Regions from separate parts of the Pseudomonas sp. DNDY-54 genome, predicted to be linked through region 2. Evidence: predicted binding sites of a transcription regulator. Region 2 holds the regulator's gene; the other holds the start of a gene.

Evidence for each region. Region 2 encodes sigma-54, which starts transcription at its own class of promoters, with help from an activator protein. Its sites were predicted from a motif close to ANTGGCATNNANNTTGCTNT; they were not measured.
Region 1: flgB (flagellar basal body rod protein FlgB) is a predicted target of sigma-54. The motif match lies at 4,992-5,011, and genes of this name have one in related genera.

The regions. Positions count from the first base shown of each region.
Region 1 covers NZ_CP082271.1:1,630,457-1,638,221, reverse strand. The annotation lists gene flgH (flagellar basal body L-ring protein FlgH) at 1-209, opposite strand, end outside; gene flgG (flagellar basal-body rod protein FlgG) at 239-1,024, opposite strand; gene flgF (flagellar basal-body rod protein FlgF) at 1,071-1,811, opposite strand; gene flgE (flagellar hook protein FlgE) at 2,003-3,358, opposite strand; gene flgD (flagellar hook assembly protein FlgD) at 3,390-4,070, opposite strand; gene flgC (flagellar basal body rod protein FlgC) at 4,088-4,531, opposite strand; gene flgB (flagellar basal body rod protein FlgB) at 4,546-4,950, opposite strand; gene cheR (protein-glutamate O-methyltransferase CheR) at 5,154-5,978, opposite strand; gene K4O48_RS07720 (chemotaxis protein CheV) at 6,016-6,948, opposite strand; gene flgA (flagellar basal body P-ring formation chaperone FlgA) at 7,032-7,765, shown strand, end outside.
Region 2 covers NZ_CP082271.1:3,398,921-3,406,685, forward strand. The annotation lists gene mlaE (lipid asymmetry maintenance ABC transporter permease subunit MlaE) at 1-431, opposite strand, end outside; gene K4O48_RS15825 (ABC transporter ATP-binding protein) at 424-1,239, opposite strand; gene K4O48_RS15830 (KpsF/GutQ family sugar-phosphate isomerase) at 1,499-2,473, shown strand; gene K4O48_RS15835 (HAD family hydrolase) at 2,473-2,994, shown strand; gene lptC (LPS export ABC transporter periplasmic protein LptC) at 3,003-3,575, shown strand; gene lptA (lipopolysaccharide transport periplasmic protein LptA) at 3,562-4,110, shown strand; gene lptB (LPS export ABC transporter ATP-binding protein) at 4,110-4,835, shown strand; gene K4O48_RS15855 (RNA polymerase factor sigma-54) at 4,984-6,492, shown strand; gene hpf (ribosome hibernation-promoting factor, HPF/YfiA family) at 6,576-6,884, shown strand; gene ptsN (PTS IIA-like nitrogen regulatory protein PtsN) at 6,891-7,355, shown strand; gene rapZ (RNase adapter RapZ) at 7,476-7,765, shown strand, end outside.

The DNA.
Region 1 (7,765 bases), 1.8 Mb from region 2:
ATGTCCCCAACCCGATAAGCCTTACGATCGTCATACAGGTTGGTCTCGAAGCCAACCTGATAGATCGCCCCGTTGTTCTGCGCAGCCGGCAACGGCGTGCGAGGCAACACAGGTGAATAGTACGGGTCATTGGGCTTCGGAGCTGGCGCCATGCAACCGGTCAGGATCACAGCGGACATCAGCGGAAGAACAATCGGCAAGCGGCGCATAATCACCTCAATCCAGCGACTGACAGCTGTTACAGCTGCTGGGTAACGAAAGACAGCATTTGATCGGCCGTGGAGATGACCTTCGAGTTCATCTCATAGGCGCGCTGAGTGGTGATCATGTTCACCAGTTCTTCAACGACGCTGACGTTGGAGTTTTCCAATGTGTTTTGCAGAACGGTGCCCAGACCGTTGAGGCCAGGTGTGCTCACCTGGGGAGCGCCACTCGCTGCGGTCTCCAGAAACAGGTTGCTGCCCATGGCTTGCAGGCCCGCCGGGTTGACGAAGTCAGCGGTCTGCAGGTTGCCGATGATCTGCGGGGCCGGGTTCCCGAGAGTCGTCACGGAGACGGTGCCGTCCTCGCCCACGGTAAATGTCTGGGTTTCCGGCGGCACGACGATCGCAGGCTCCAGGGCATAGCCGTTGGACGTTACGATCTGGCCTTCGGCATTCAGATGGAAGCTGCCGTCACGCGAGTAGGAAACCGTGCCGTCTGGCAGCAGGACCTGAAAGAAGCCGCGGCCGTTGATCGCCATATCGAGCGGTTGCTCGGTCGTTTGCAGGCTGCCAGCAGTGAATTGCTTCTGCGTACCGACGATGCGAACACCCGTACCAAGCTGGAGGCCTGAGGGCAGTTCGCTGTCCTGAGTGGACTGGCCGCCCGGCTGACGGCGGATCTGATAAAGCAAGTCCTGGAATTCGGCCCGGTCTTTCTTGAAGCCGGTGGTGGACACGTTAGCCAGGTTGTTGGAAATGGTGGTCAGGTTCATGTCCTGTGCGGACAAACCGGTCTTGCTGACCCACAGTGCTGGAAGCATGTTCTTCTCCTCGTGCGCCGGAATTCGGGCGCGCCGCCTAGTTTGTTTAGCTGATCTGCAAGACTCGGGCCGCAGCGGCACCATCTTCTTCGGCAGTACGCATCATTTTCACGTGAAGCTCGAACTGGCGGGACAGCGCGAGCATTGAAGTCATCTCGGCCACCGCATTGACGTTGCTGGCTTCGAGAAAGCCCGATGTCACACGAACCATGGCGTCAGCCTCTACGGCCTCACCAGTCTTCATTCGGATCAAGCCATCGGTGCCCTTCTCCAGCTGCTTCGGGTCAGGGTTCACCAGCTTCAAACGGTCAACACCGACGACCACATTCGGGTTTTCACCCAGCGCGCGGATGCTGATGGACCCGTCTGCGCCAATGTCGATTTTCTGATCTGGCGGCACAGCAATCGGCCCGGCGTTGCCGAGCACCGGCAAACCGTCGCCGGTCCGCAGCATGCCAAGGGTGTCAATATTGAGGCTGCCGGTACGGGCATAGGCTTCACCGCCATCAGGTGCTTGCACGGCGATCCAGCCGTCACCCTCGACTGCCACATCCAGGTCCCGACCCGTTTCCTGCAAGGTGCCGGAGCTGAAATCAGTGCCCGGGCGCTCGGTCATTGCATAGACACGTGCCGGAAAGCTGTCACCAAACACTTGCATCGAGCGAGCCTGTTCGAAGTCGCGACGGAAGCCTGTCGTTGAGATGTTTGCCAGGTTGTTGGCATGTGCCTGCTGGGCTCGAGCGTTCTGGCTCGCCCCCGTCATTGCCACATAGAGCATCTTGTCCATCGAACCTCCGAAACACGCTAATTGACGCAAACCAGATCTACATACACCAACTTAGCAATAGACGTGCCACTGCAATGATAGAAATTTAAACTGTTGATTCACAAAGAATTTATCGCAAAAAAAAGGCCCTGACGGGCCTTGTAAAAGCGAGACGGCAATTTACCGCCGCCTCGGTGCGGCTTGAGCAATCATCAACGCAGATTGATGATCGTCTGGGTAATAGCGCTTTCAGTTTCGATGGTCTTGGCGTTCGCCTGATAGTTACGCTGAGCCACGATCAGGTTGACGAGCTGGTCTGATAGCTCGACGTTGGAATCCTCAAGGGCGCCGGCTTGCAGGGCACCTAGCGTGCCGCTACCCGGCGGGTTTCGTACAGGCTCTCCAGATTCAAACGACTGTACCCACTGCGTTTTACCTACCGGCGTTAGGCCCTGTGTATTAGCGAAGTCCGCCAAGATAATCTGCCCTTGCATCTTGGATTGGCCGTTGGTGTACCGGGCGAAAATGACTCCAGTTTCGTCTATCTCCAAACCAGCCAACTCACCAGTTGTATAGCCGTTTTGGCTAACACTGCTAACTGCAAACGAGCTCGCAAACTGGGTAGATCCTCGCATATCAATACTTAAGCCGGCCGGATCGGCCGTGGCCAAGTTTTTAACGAAAACTCCAGATCCTGCGGGTTGTTCAATTATCGGAACCCAATCAGCCTGACTGAAGGCTAACATACCCGTATTAGTCCCAACAGATGTTGGATTTTCCACTAGGAAACCACCAACTGTAGTGTCTACCGGCTCTAAAGAACTTAGCTTGCCCGCAGGATCAAACTCAACATCATAAGCAAATGGCGTGTCCTGATACGCTGCCCCATTTGCGTCAAAATTAGGTCGTTTGCCATCTACGAGCGCGTACATGGTCCAATTATTCGCAGCATCTTTGACGAAATACTGCGTGAATACATGCGCATTCCCTTGGGTGTCGTAGATATTCGTAGACGTGGATGAGTTATAGGTCGTTGGGTCCGTGCGGTTAAAAGGAGTAGTAACGGGAACCTTGCTAGTTGAGTCAATATTGAGTGTCTGCGCTAGCTGACTAGTCGCCTTGGGGTCTTGACTATTGGTCTTAACCTGCAAGTTACCCACAACACCAACCTGAAGATTCCCATTATCATCAACCGTATAGCCCTGCAGGTTATATCCAAAATTATCGACTATATTACCAACCTTGTCGGTACCAAAATAACCTGCACGAGTATAACTTAAAGCTCCATTGTTACTGACTTGGAAAAAACCATTTCCGTTGATAGCCAGATCAAGGGCATTTTGGGTGTAGTTGATATTTCCTTGATTGAATTGCTGGGAAATATTAGAAAGCAACACACCGCTGCCCACCGGATTCTTACCCACACCCATGGAGGCTGCATAAACATCAGAAAACTCCGCCCGTGACTGCTTGAAGCCCGCCGTGCCAGCGTTCGCGATGTTGTTACCTGTGACATTGAGATCTTTGCTGGCGGCACGCATGCCGCTTAGGCCGATATTGAACGACATGAACTGCTCCTGTTACCGGGCGTGCCGGCAGTTACTGACCAATGACCTGGACTTTCGACAGTCCAATACTGCCCACACCGGCCAGGTTGAGCTGCAGCTCCCCGCCGTTCTGCCCAAGCGTGACGCTGTCTACGTTGGCGGGAAGCATGGTGTACAACCCCTTCGTCTCGCCTTGATAAGTGGCCTGCGCTTCGAATCGGTATGTACCGGGCGGCAAGGTTTTGCCGCTCGAGTCCTTGCCATCCCACATGAATGAAACATTGCCAGCCTCTTGCGGCCCCATGTTGATCCGGTTCACTGCAGTACCCGAGCTGTCATAAATATTGACCGCCACGTTGCTGCTGGTCGTGGGAAGCACGATGCTGGCTTTGAAGGTTTCGCTGGTATCCACAACGGCTTTATCGGTTGGCACTATTACCTTGCGGCCGACCAGTGATGACGCTTGCAACGCTTGGGATGACTGATACCCGGACAACATGGTTTCCATGCTCGAGTTCAGTTTCTCGACCCCTTCAACGGTACTGAACTGGGCAAGCTGCGCAATGAACTCGCCGTTCTCCTGGGGTTCCAGCGGGTTCTGGTTGTTCAGCTGGGTCACCAGCAATTCAAGAAACTCGTTCTTGCCGAGATCATTGCTTTTTACTTCGCGATCTTTGATCTGGTATTGGTCCATTACCGAACCGGTACCGCTAACGCCGCCTGTCGTGCTCATGGCTATCTCTCGTAAGGTTACTGACCCAGGGTCAGAACTTTCTGAAGCATGGTCTTGGCCGTGTTCATCAACTCGGCATTAGTCTGGAATGAACGGCTCGCGGAAATCATGTCAGCCATCTCTTCAACGACATTGACGTTCGGGTAGTACACGTACCCTTCTTCATTCGCCGCCGGATGGTTAGGCTCATAGCGCGCTTGTAGCTCACTCTGGTCTTCAACCACACCAAGCACCTGAACCCCAGCACCGGCCTGATTCTGCTCGGCGAATAGCGATTGGTCCGGCTGACCATTCGCCTGCTGGAGCATGGTTGCGAAAACCGGGTGCCGTGCGCGGTAGGTCTGGTCAACGCTGGACGACACCGTTTCGGCGTTGGCAATGTTGCTGGAGATGGTGTTCAGGCGCGTGCTCTGAGCACTCATGCCGCTGCCGGCAATATTGAATACGCTGCTAAGGGACATGGCTTTCGCTCCTCTTATTCGCCGCGCAGGGCGCTCATCAGCCCCCTGAACTTACTGTTGAGCAAGGTGAAACTTGCTTGAAAGTCGATAGCATTTTCGGCATAGGCTGCCTGTTCTACCTGAGCATCAACGGTGTTCTGATCAAGCGAGGCGTGTGTCGGTGTACGGAAACGCAGACCGGGATCGGCGATTTCCATCCCTTGCGCCGCGATGTGCTTGCTACTGGTCGTTGCGACACCGAAACCGCCCTGGTCCTTGCTTTGCTGAGCCGCGAGTACAGAACCGAACTCGAGGTCCCTAGCCTTGTAGTTAGGGGTATCGGCGTTGGCGATGTTATTGGCAAGCACCTCTGCGCGTTGAGCGCGGAAGCCAAGCGCCTTTTCGTGGATGCCAAGTGCCTTGTCGAAACTGATGCTCATGATCTGGCCCTCTGCCGGATACAAGTCTGCTTAGCAAACTACCAGCAAAGGCCGTGCCATTTATCTAGATAATTGATTTTTAAGGGGTTTACGAGAGGATGCGAGAAACGTAACGTCAAAAGCGGCAACGGTTTTCCATGGCGTTGCCGCTTTAGGCGATCCAGAGCGACAGTTTTCTGCCGGTGTACCGCCTTTTCATGAATCTACTTCGCCTTGTAGATAATGCCCGGGCTGCACTGGACCATCTGGTACAGCTCAGGAAGGCCGTTCAGTGCCTCGGAAGCCCCCAGAAAGAGGTAACCGCCCGGCTTTAACGTCGCGTGAATCCGCTTGAGGATGTCTTTCTTTACGTCCGCAGAAAAATAGATCAGCACGTTGCGGCAGAAGACGATGTCGAACTTCCCCAGCACCGCGTAACTATCGAGCAAGTTCTGGACCCGAAATTCAACCCGACCGCGGATAGCGGGCTTGACGACCCAGCGACCAGGTGTTTTGACGTCGAAATAACGCTGTAGGCGCTCGCTCGATAAGCCTCGAGCAATGGCGAGACTGTCATATTCAGCAGCCTTGGACGCAGCAAGCATTGTCCCCGACAGTTCGGTCGCCACGATCTGCACCGCTGTTTTCGGCTGGCTTGGGCTATTGCGCTCGAACTCGTCGAGGGTCATCGACAACGAATACGGCTCCTGCCCCGACGAACAGGCAGCGGACCATATTCGCAACCGCTGCCCAGGCGCGCCTTTGAGCAGCTCAGGAAGCACGCGACTGCGGAGCACGTCAAAGGGATAAGTATCCCGGAACCAGAGCGTCTCATTGGTCGTCATAGCATCCACGACTTGCTCACGGAGACCGCCGCGCGGCTGAGCCTGGATTTTGCGAACCAGATCTCCCAGCGTCTTTAGACCCTGCTGCTCCATCAGCTTGTTTAACCGGCTTGAAACCAGGTATTGCTTGTTGCTGCCCAGCAGGATGCCGCACGTCTTTTCGAGGAATACTCGGAACTGTTCAAAATCCGGATCACCTGACACTAATAAAGCCCACCAGTCGTAATGAGAGGACGTCGCCTCATTTCCTATCCGTAGCCCGGATCCGTTCTATTACTCGGTTGGCCAGATCATCTGCCTGAAACTTGGCAAGAAAATCGTCAGCACCGACTCGTTTGACCATGCTCTGGTTAAACACGCCCGAGAGCGACGTGTGCAGCAGTATGTGAATGTCCCGCATGGCAGGGTCCTGTCGCACCTCGGTGGTCAGCGTATAACCATCCATCTCCGGCATTTCGATGTCAGAGATCATCATCACGAACTCCTCAGAGGGCTTCTTCCCCTCCGCGACCATTTTCTGCAGATACGTCAGTGCCTGCCGACCGTCGTTCTGCGCAACGACGTCTATACCGAGATTCTGTAGACAACGAATGATCTGTTTCCGTGCGACTGATGAGTCATCGACGATCAGCACGCGACTGGTGGAAGCCCTACTGCTGGTTTCCTCATCCGCAATAGTCACCGACAGCACTTCGGAAACAGGCGCCACCTCAGCGAGCACCTTTTCAACGTCAATGATCTCGACCATTTGTCCATCTAGCTGCGTAACGGCCGTCAAATAATGGTCGTTCCCGACCCCTTTGGGGGGCGGAAGAATGGACTCCCAATTCATGTTGACGATCCGCTCAACCGAGCGCACCAGGAAGCCAAGTACTTTGGTGTTGTACTCAACGATGATGGCGAAGCTGTTGGGCAGGTCTTGCAGCGCCGGCTTTCCGGTAGCCAGAGACAAGTCAAGGATGGACAGTGTGTTGCCGCGAATATTGGCAACTCCACGCACAACGGGGCTAGACCGAGGCATGACCGTCAAGCGCGGACATTGGAGAACCTCTTTAACTTTGAAGACATTGATACCGTAGAGCTGCTTCCCATCGAGTTTGAACAACAACAGCTCCAGACGGTTTTGCCCAACCAGCTGGGTACGCTGGTTTACCGAATCCAAAACACCGGCCATGCCAGTTTCCTCTTGCTTGCGAATGGACGTAAAGAACGCCACGTAGTTCGGCTTGACGGCACGTCCTTTGCTTCTATGACTCCATGAGCAAACAGACGACTTTTTTCCGGCGTCCTTGCAAGGCGCTCCACCGTGCAATCCTGGTTACGGCTTTCTTCGGGCTGAGCCCGTTTGCAGATTCAGCAAGCGTGACGCGACCTGAACAGCTTATCGACGCAACCCGCGGGTTTCTTGAGCGGGAAGTGACCGACTATCTGCAGCGTAGCCAAATCCAGGCCCGGCACGAGGTAGAGGTCAACAGACTCGACCCCCGCCTGCGCTTGGCATCCTGTGATCGCCCTTTGGCCACCAAACTCGAAAGTCCAGCGCAGCCGATCGGCCGAACAACTGTGCGGGTCAGCTGCGAAGGCTCAGCGCCCTGGTCCGTCTTCGTTCCTGCACAGGTCCATTTGTTCCGTGAGGTAATCGTAGCTCGACGACCCCTTACGCGGGAAAGCATCATAGAGCATGCCGATGTCACCCTTGCCGAGCGGGATGTCAGTCTTCTTAACCAAGGATACTTGACTGCTCTAGATCAAGTACTGGGAAGCAAGCTCACCCGAAGCGCCCTACCCGACCAAGTGCTTGCGCCTACATATATTTCAGCCGCAGAGGTGGTTCGCAAAGGCGACCAGGTAGTGATCAGTGCGAAAAATTCGACGATAAATGTAAGAATGCCAGGGGAAGCATTGTCCGACGGTGCACTTGGCAGCCAGATTCGGGTCAAAAACCAACGATCCGGACGAACGATCAGAGCACGCGTCATCGGACCCGGCCA
Region 2 (7,765 bases):
AGCGGATCGACGCCAATCATTTCTAGGCTGGACAGTTGTTCGGTGGACTTCATATTGCCGATCTCAGCCGCCAGTGCTGATCCAGCGCGCCCGGCGAACAACAACGCGGTCACCACAGGCCCGAGCTCCCGCAGCAGCGTCAATGCCACCATCTGCCCCACCGCTTGCTCGGAACCGTAGCTGCTCAGAATGCTGTAACCCTGCAGCGCAAGCACCATGCCGATAAAGATGCCGGATACCACAACGATCGCCAGCGACAGCACACCGACCGAATAGAGCTGCCGGATAAGTAGTGAGAACCGATTGCGCAACCCACTGGGCCCAAACAGCGCATGAAACAGGAACAGTGTCGCGCGCCCCTGTGCCGCGATCACGTTTATGCCAGCCTCACCAAACGCTCGGATTCGCTCGACTAAAGAACGTTTACGCATCGGAGCCTCGCAGCAAATCCTCGGCATAGTCCGGTGCCGGAAAATGGAAAGGAACCGGGCCGTCCGCAGCGCCCTTCATGAACTGTTGAATACGCGGACTGGTTGACGCTCGCAGCTCAGCTGGCGTTCCCTGCCCAAGTACCTGCCCATCGCCCACGACGTAGATGTAATCGGCAATGCTGGCAGTTTCGGCCAGGTCATGAGAGACGACGATACTGGTGATACCCAGAGCATCGTTGAGCAATCGGATCAACTGCACCAGCACGCCCATGGCAATCGGGTCCTGGCCGGCAAAGGGCTCGTCATACATGAGAATCTGAGGATCCAGCGCAATCGCACGCGCGAGCGCCACACGACGTTTCATCCCACCGGACAGCTCGTCAGGCATCAGCTCCACCGCCCCGCGCAGCCCCACCGCCTGCAGCTTCATCAGGACGATGTCGCGGATCATCTCTTCAGGCAGTTTGGTATGCACACGCAGTGGAAAGGCCACGTTCTCGAAAACATCGAGGTCAGTGAACAGCGCGCCGCTCTGGAACAGCACGCCCATCTGCTTGCGCATATCGAACAGCTCGCGGCGCGACAGCGTTGGCAGGTTGGTCCCGGCGACCCAGACTTCGCCGCTGGTTGGCTTGAGCTGGGCGGCGATCAGGCGCAACAGCGTGGTCTTACCGCAGCCGGACGGACCCATGATGGCCGTCACCTTGCCTCGCGGTATGACGATATCGACATTGTTGAAAATGCTCCGCTCCCCGCGCATGAAGGTGACACCCTTCAGCTCGACGGCGTTAGCGTTGGCGGCGCTCATCGGATCTCCTTGGATACAGCCTGCGAATCAGACGCCCTCCGGTCTTTCGGAGTTACTTCGCAGAGCCGTTTTGGCGGCGCGAACTATAGCACCGCCCTCGGGACCTCCCAAGCAAACGCCTGTATTGGCGCATGAGCGAGCGGATATTCGTTCAGCTTGAGTTCAGTATCAGCGGCGACGATCCATTCGAAGCTTTTCGGTGAGCAGCGCTGGGTTTGCCGCTATAATCCCGCGTTTTCATTCAGGCGACGATGCGAACATGAGTCAGAGCAACCAGCTGATCGAGACGGCCCAGCGCACAATCCGCATGGAGATAGAAGCGGTCGAGCAACTCAAGAGCCGCATCGATGCGCAGTTCGTCAAGGCCTGTGAGCTCATCCTTCAATGCAAGGGCCGCGTCGTCGTGGTCGGCATGGGCAAGTCCGGGCATATCGGCAACAAGATCGCCGCCACGCTCGCCAGCACCGGCACCACCGCCTTTTTTGTTCATCCGGCCGAAGCCAGCCATGGCGACATGGGCATGATTACCCGTGACGACGTTGTGCTGGCCCTATCCAACTCGGGCACAACCAGCGAAATCGTGACCCTGCTGCCGCTGATCAAACGCTTAGGGATCACCTTGATCAGCATGACCGGCAACCCCGATTCTGTGCTCGCCAAGGCGGCGGAGGTCAACATCGATGCGAGCGTTGCCATCGAAGCCTGCCCGCTGAACCTGGCGCCCACCTCTTCGACTACCGTGAGCCTGGTACTCGGTGATGCGCTGGCGATCGCGCTGCTGGAGTCCCGCGGCTTCACCGCCGAGGATTTCGCCTTTTCTCACCCCGGCGGCGCACTGGGACGACGCCTACTGCTCAAAGTCGAACATGTGATGCACGCCGGAGCGCGCCTTCCGCTTGTCAATCGGGGCACTTCTCTGCGCGAAGCGCTGTTGGAGATGACCCAGAAAGGGCTCGGCATGACCGCGGTTTTAGAGGCGGACGGCACCTTGGCTGGCATCTTCACTGACGGTGACTTGCGCCGCACGCTGGACAAGGGGATCGATGTGCGCCAGGCCAGCATTGATCAGGTCATGACGGTCCATGGCAAGACTGCCAACGCCGACATGCTCGCTGCCGAAGCGTTACGAATAATGGAAGACAATAAGATCAACGCGCTGGTAGTAGTCGATGAGAACGACCGCCCTGTTGGTGCGCTTAACATGCATGATCTGCTGCGCGCGGGAGTGATGTAATGAACGACTTACTTCGTCGCGCCCGCGATGTCCGTCTGGCTATCTTTGACGTCGACGGCGTTCTCACCGATGGCAAGCTGTACTTTCTTGTCGATGGCAGCGAGTTCAAGACCTTCAATACGCTCGATGGTCAAGGGATCAAGATGCTGATCAATTCTGGCGTTCGCACCGCGATCATCAGTGGCCGCAAGACACCCGTTGTCGAGCGACGAGCCCAAAACCTGGGCATCCAGCACCTGTATCAGGGGCGTGAGGACAAGTTGGTGGTGCTCGATGAATTGCTCGCCGAACTCGGGCTCGACTACGCTGAAGTCGCCTATCTGGGTGACGATCTCCCAGACCTGCCAGTGATACGCCGTGTCGGCCTGGGCATGGCTGTCGCCAGCGCAGATACCTTTGTACGCCAGCATGCGCACGGGGTTACTGCCGCTCGCGGTGGTGAGGGTGCGGCACGCGAGTTCTGCGAACTGATCATGCGCGCCCAAGGCAGCCTCGAAGCCGCTCAGGCTGCCTATCTCTAGAGGTCTCAATGCTCAGTAAAATCCGACGCCCCGCCATTCTGCTGCTGATCGCGCTGCTGTTGATCGCGATTGGCTACTGGAACATACGGCCCGAGAGCTTTATGCAGGATGTGCCCGTGGCTCAGGGACAGGCATCGCCCATCGATTTCTACGTCATCAACTCCCGGACCGTTCAATACCAGGCGGATGGCAAGCGCAACTACGAGCTGACTGCAGAGAAGGTCGAGCACATCAAAGCCAGCGACGTCAGCCTGCTGACCCGGCCCGATATACGTTCCTATCGGGGTACTGAGCTGCCTTGGCACGTGACCAGTGAGCGTGGCGAGGTCGGCCCCAAGGGGGACGAAGTCGAGCTGATCGACAACGTCAGGATCGAACGCACCGATGCAAAGGGACGCCCAACGATCGTCACCACCAGCCGGATGACCGTTCTTCCCGAGAAGGATTATGCCGAGACCCGCCAACCCGTTAGAATCGTCGCCGCAAACGGCGTAACCACCGCCACGGGTATGAAAGCGTATCTAGACGAAGGCAGGATGCTCCTGCTATCCAATGTAAGAGGCCAGCATGAGCTGCGTTAAAACTCTCCCCCTTCTGATCGGTTTAAGTATTTTTCTGCTCGGTTCGTATGCCCATGCGCTTCCTGAAGACCGCAATCAACCGATCCGCGTCCAGGCCGATACGGCGGAGCTGGATGACCGCCAGGGTGTTGCGGTGTACCGCGGCGATGTGGTGATCACACAGGGGACGATGAAAATCACTGGCGACACCGTCACCATTACCCAGAACGAGAATGGCGATGTTGAGGTCTTCACCTCCATCGGCAAACCCGCCTACTACGAGCAGAAGCCGGCAGCGGACAAAGAAATCGTCAAGGCGTATGGCCTGACCATCCAGTATTTTGCCGCGAACGAGCGCATCGTCTTGATCGATCAGGCAAAAGTCGTCCAGGAAGGCAATACGTTTGAAGGCGAGAAAATCGTCTATGACACCCAACGACAGATCGTCAACGCAGGCCGCGCTACCAATACCGACGTCACCACTCCCCGCCCCCGGGTCGACATGGTCATCCAGCCGCGCAAGAAAGATCAGCCGGCAACGGAGCAGACTGAGTAATGCCGACCCTCAAAGCCCAGCATCTAGCCAAAAGCTACAAGAGTCGCCAGGTCGTACGTGATGTCAGCCTGTCCATCGATAGCGGACAGATTGTCGGCTTGCTTGGCCCGAACGGAGCGGGCAAGACCACGTGCTTCTACATGATTGTCGGCCTGGTCAAGGCTGATCAGGGTCGGGTACTGATCGACGACCAGGATGTCACGCATTTGCCCATGCACGGTCGCGCTCGGGCTGGAATTGGCTACCTGCCTCAGGAAGCCTCGATTTTCCGCAAGCTATCCGTGAGCGACAACATCATGGCGATCCTTGAAACACGCAAGGATCTTGATCGCAACGGGCGACAGCTGGCGCTGGAAGGCCTGCTGCAGGAATTTCATATTCATCACATTCGCGACAGCCTGGGCATGAGCCTGTCTGGTGGTGAAAGGCGTCGTGTCGAGATTGCCCGCGCGTTGGCTACCGCACCCAAGTTCATTCTCCTGGATGAACCCTTCGCCGGTGTCGACCCGATCTCTGTTGGCGACATCAAGCAGATCATCCACCACCTCAAGGCCAAAGGAATCGGTGTGCTTATCACCGACCACAACGTCCGCGAGACGCTGGACATCTGCGAAACCGCTTACATCGTCAACGATGGTCAACTGATTGCCGAAGGTGATGCAGAGACGATCCTGGCCAATCAACTGGTCAAAGAAGTTTACCTCGGACACGAATTCAGACTCTGATCCTGCTTTTTTCCACCGAGACGGTCGTCTAGGGCTAGGCAAAGGCTTCTCAAGCAGGCATATAATTTGCTTACGTTGGCGCCAGCTGCGCCAGCGAAATCGGAACAGGCGCGGTTGCGCCGGCAAATAAGGTTCGAAGTCCTCTGCCATGAAACCATCGCTAGTCCTGAAGATGGGCCAGCAGCTGACGATGACTCCGCAGCTGCAACAAGCCATACGATTACTCCAGCTCTCCACCCTCGATCTTCAGCAGGAGATTCAGGAAGCGCTGGACTCCAACCCGATGCTCGAACGCGAAGAGGATGGAGACGACTTCGACAACTCCGATCCAATGGCGGAGTCCGTCGAAAAAAAATCAGAGAGCACCTCCACCGAGACGGCCGAACCAGACGCTCACTATGAGGAGCCCATCAATACGGTGGAGAACCTCGAGGAAGGCGACTGGGGGGACCGCATCCCCGAAGAGTTGCCCGTAGATACCGCCTGGGAAGATATCTACCAGACGAGCGCCAGCAGCCTGCCCAGCAGTGACGACGACGAATGGGATTTCACCAGCCGGACCTCAACGGGCGAAAGCTTGCAAAGCCATTTGCTCTGGCAGCTCAACCTCGCCCCCATGAGCGACACCGATCGTCTCATCGCCGCCACCCTGATCGACTGCATCAACCCTCAGGGCTATCTCGACGAAACCCTTGAAGAGGTGCTTGAGTCATTCGATCCAGAACTGGGAATCGAGCTCGATGAGGTGGAGGTTGTACTGCGCCGCATCCAACAGTTTGAACCGGCCGGTATCGGGGCGCGGGATTTGCGAGAGTGCTTGTTACTGCAGCTTCGCCAGCTTCCCGAGCGAACTCCCTGGCTAAGCGAGGCACTCCGGCTGGTGAGTGATCACCTGGAGATTCTCGGCGGTCGCGACTACAGCCTGTTGATGCGCCGCCTAAAGCTCAAAGAAGACGAGCTGCGCCAGATCATCGATCTGATCCAGACATTGAATCCGCGACCCGGCTCGCAAATCGAAGCGGGTGAGCCGGAATACGTTGTACCCGATGTGATCGTTCGCAAGCACAACGGCCGCTGGCTGGTTGAGCTGAATCAGGATGCCATGCCCCGCCTGCGTGTCAATGCGCAGTACGCCGGTTTCGTCAAACGCGCCGATGCCAGCGCTGACAACACCTTCATGCGCAACCAGCTGCAAGAGGCACGCTGGTTTATCAAGAGCCTGCTAAGCCGCAACGAGACGCTGATGAAGGTTGCCACGCAGATCGTCGAACACCAGCGCGGCTTCTTCGAGCATGGGGATGAAGCCATGAAACCGCTGGTGCTACACGATATCGCGGAGGCAGTAGGGATGCATGAGTCGACGATCTCGCGGGTCACAACGCAGAAATTCATGCATACCCCGCGCGGCATCTACGAGCTGAAATATTTCTTCTCAAGCCATGTCAGCACAGCCGAAGGCGGTGAATGCTCGTCCACAGCGATACGGGCAATCATCAAGAAGCTGGTCGCCGCGGAAAACCCTAAAAAGCCATTGAGCGACAGCAAGATCGCTGGTCTACTGGAGGCACAAGGTATCAATGTTGCACGCCGCACCGTCGCCAAATACCGCGAATCACTCGGTATTGCACCATCCAGCGAGCGCAAGCGGTTGATGTAGATGCCCAGGCGACTTGTTCGATTTCTTTCGGTGGCGGGCGTTTTAGCCCGCCGAATCGCAAGTGGCAGAAAAGGAGATGCAGTATGCAAATCAACATCACTGGCCTTCACTTAGAAATCACAGAAGCCATGCGTGACTACGTTGAGGAGAAGTTCGACCGACTGGAGCGACATTTCGACCGCATCATTGCCGTCCAAGTGATCCTTCAGGTCGAAAAGCTCAAGCAGAAAGCCGAAGCCACACTGCATGTAGCCGGACGCGAAGTCATTGCCAACGCCGAACACAGCGATATGTACGCGGCCATAGATTTGCTTGCCGACAAACTTGACCGGCAACTTATCAAGCACAAAGAAAAACAGCTCGACCATAACCAGGGCTTACTTGCTCGCTGACCCATCATGATCCGAATCGAAAACATTCTGACCCCCGGACGTTCCTTGGTGAACGTCCCGGGTGGTAGCAAGAAACGCGTCCTGGAACAGATCGCTAAGGTGCTCGGCCAGGATCTCCCCGATCTGGACTCGCAGACTATCTTCGAGAGTTTCATTGCCCGCGAGAAGCTTGGCTCAACCGGCTTCGGCAATGGCATTGCCATTCCTCATTGCCGTATGCCTGGCTGTGTATCGCCCCTCAGTGCCGTACTGCGGCTCGACACGCCAGTAGACTTTGATGCCATCGACGGCGCTCCCGTCGATCTGCTGTTTGTGTTACTCGTGCCCGAAGCGGCCACCGACGAGCACCTCGAACTGCTTCGTCAGATTGCTAGCATGCTGGACCGCGAAGAGGTGCGTGAACGCCTGCGGCAGGCCACGTCGGGGCAGGATCTGTATCAAGCCATTGTCGATATTCAAAGCGGTCGCTAGCAGAGCGGTGTTTTGCCGCCCACGCTGAGTGAGGAAGAGACACGTGCCCCAAACCTGCCAACGCTCATCTCTCCCAAGCAGCCTCAAGCGAGGCATCTTGGCCTTCGTGCCACCCACTGCATGCGCCTGATCATCGTCAGCGGTCGCTCCGGGTCCGGCAAAAGCACCGCGCTCAACGTACTTGAAGACAATGGCTTCTATTGCATTGACAATTTGCCCGCCGGCCTTCTGCCGGAACTGGCGGAGCGAGCGCTGCTGCACACGGAGTTGCTGCAGCCACAAGTGGCGGTATCCATCGACGCACGCAATTTACCCAGCCAACTGAAACGATTTCCCGAGCTGCTCGAAGATGTGCGCGCCCGATATATCCAGTGCGACGTGCTGTACCTGGATGCTGCAGACGAGACGTT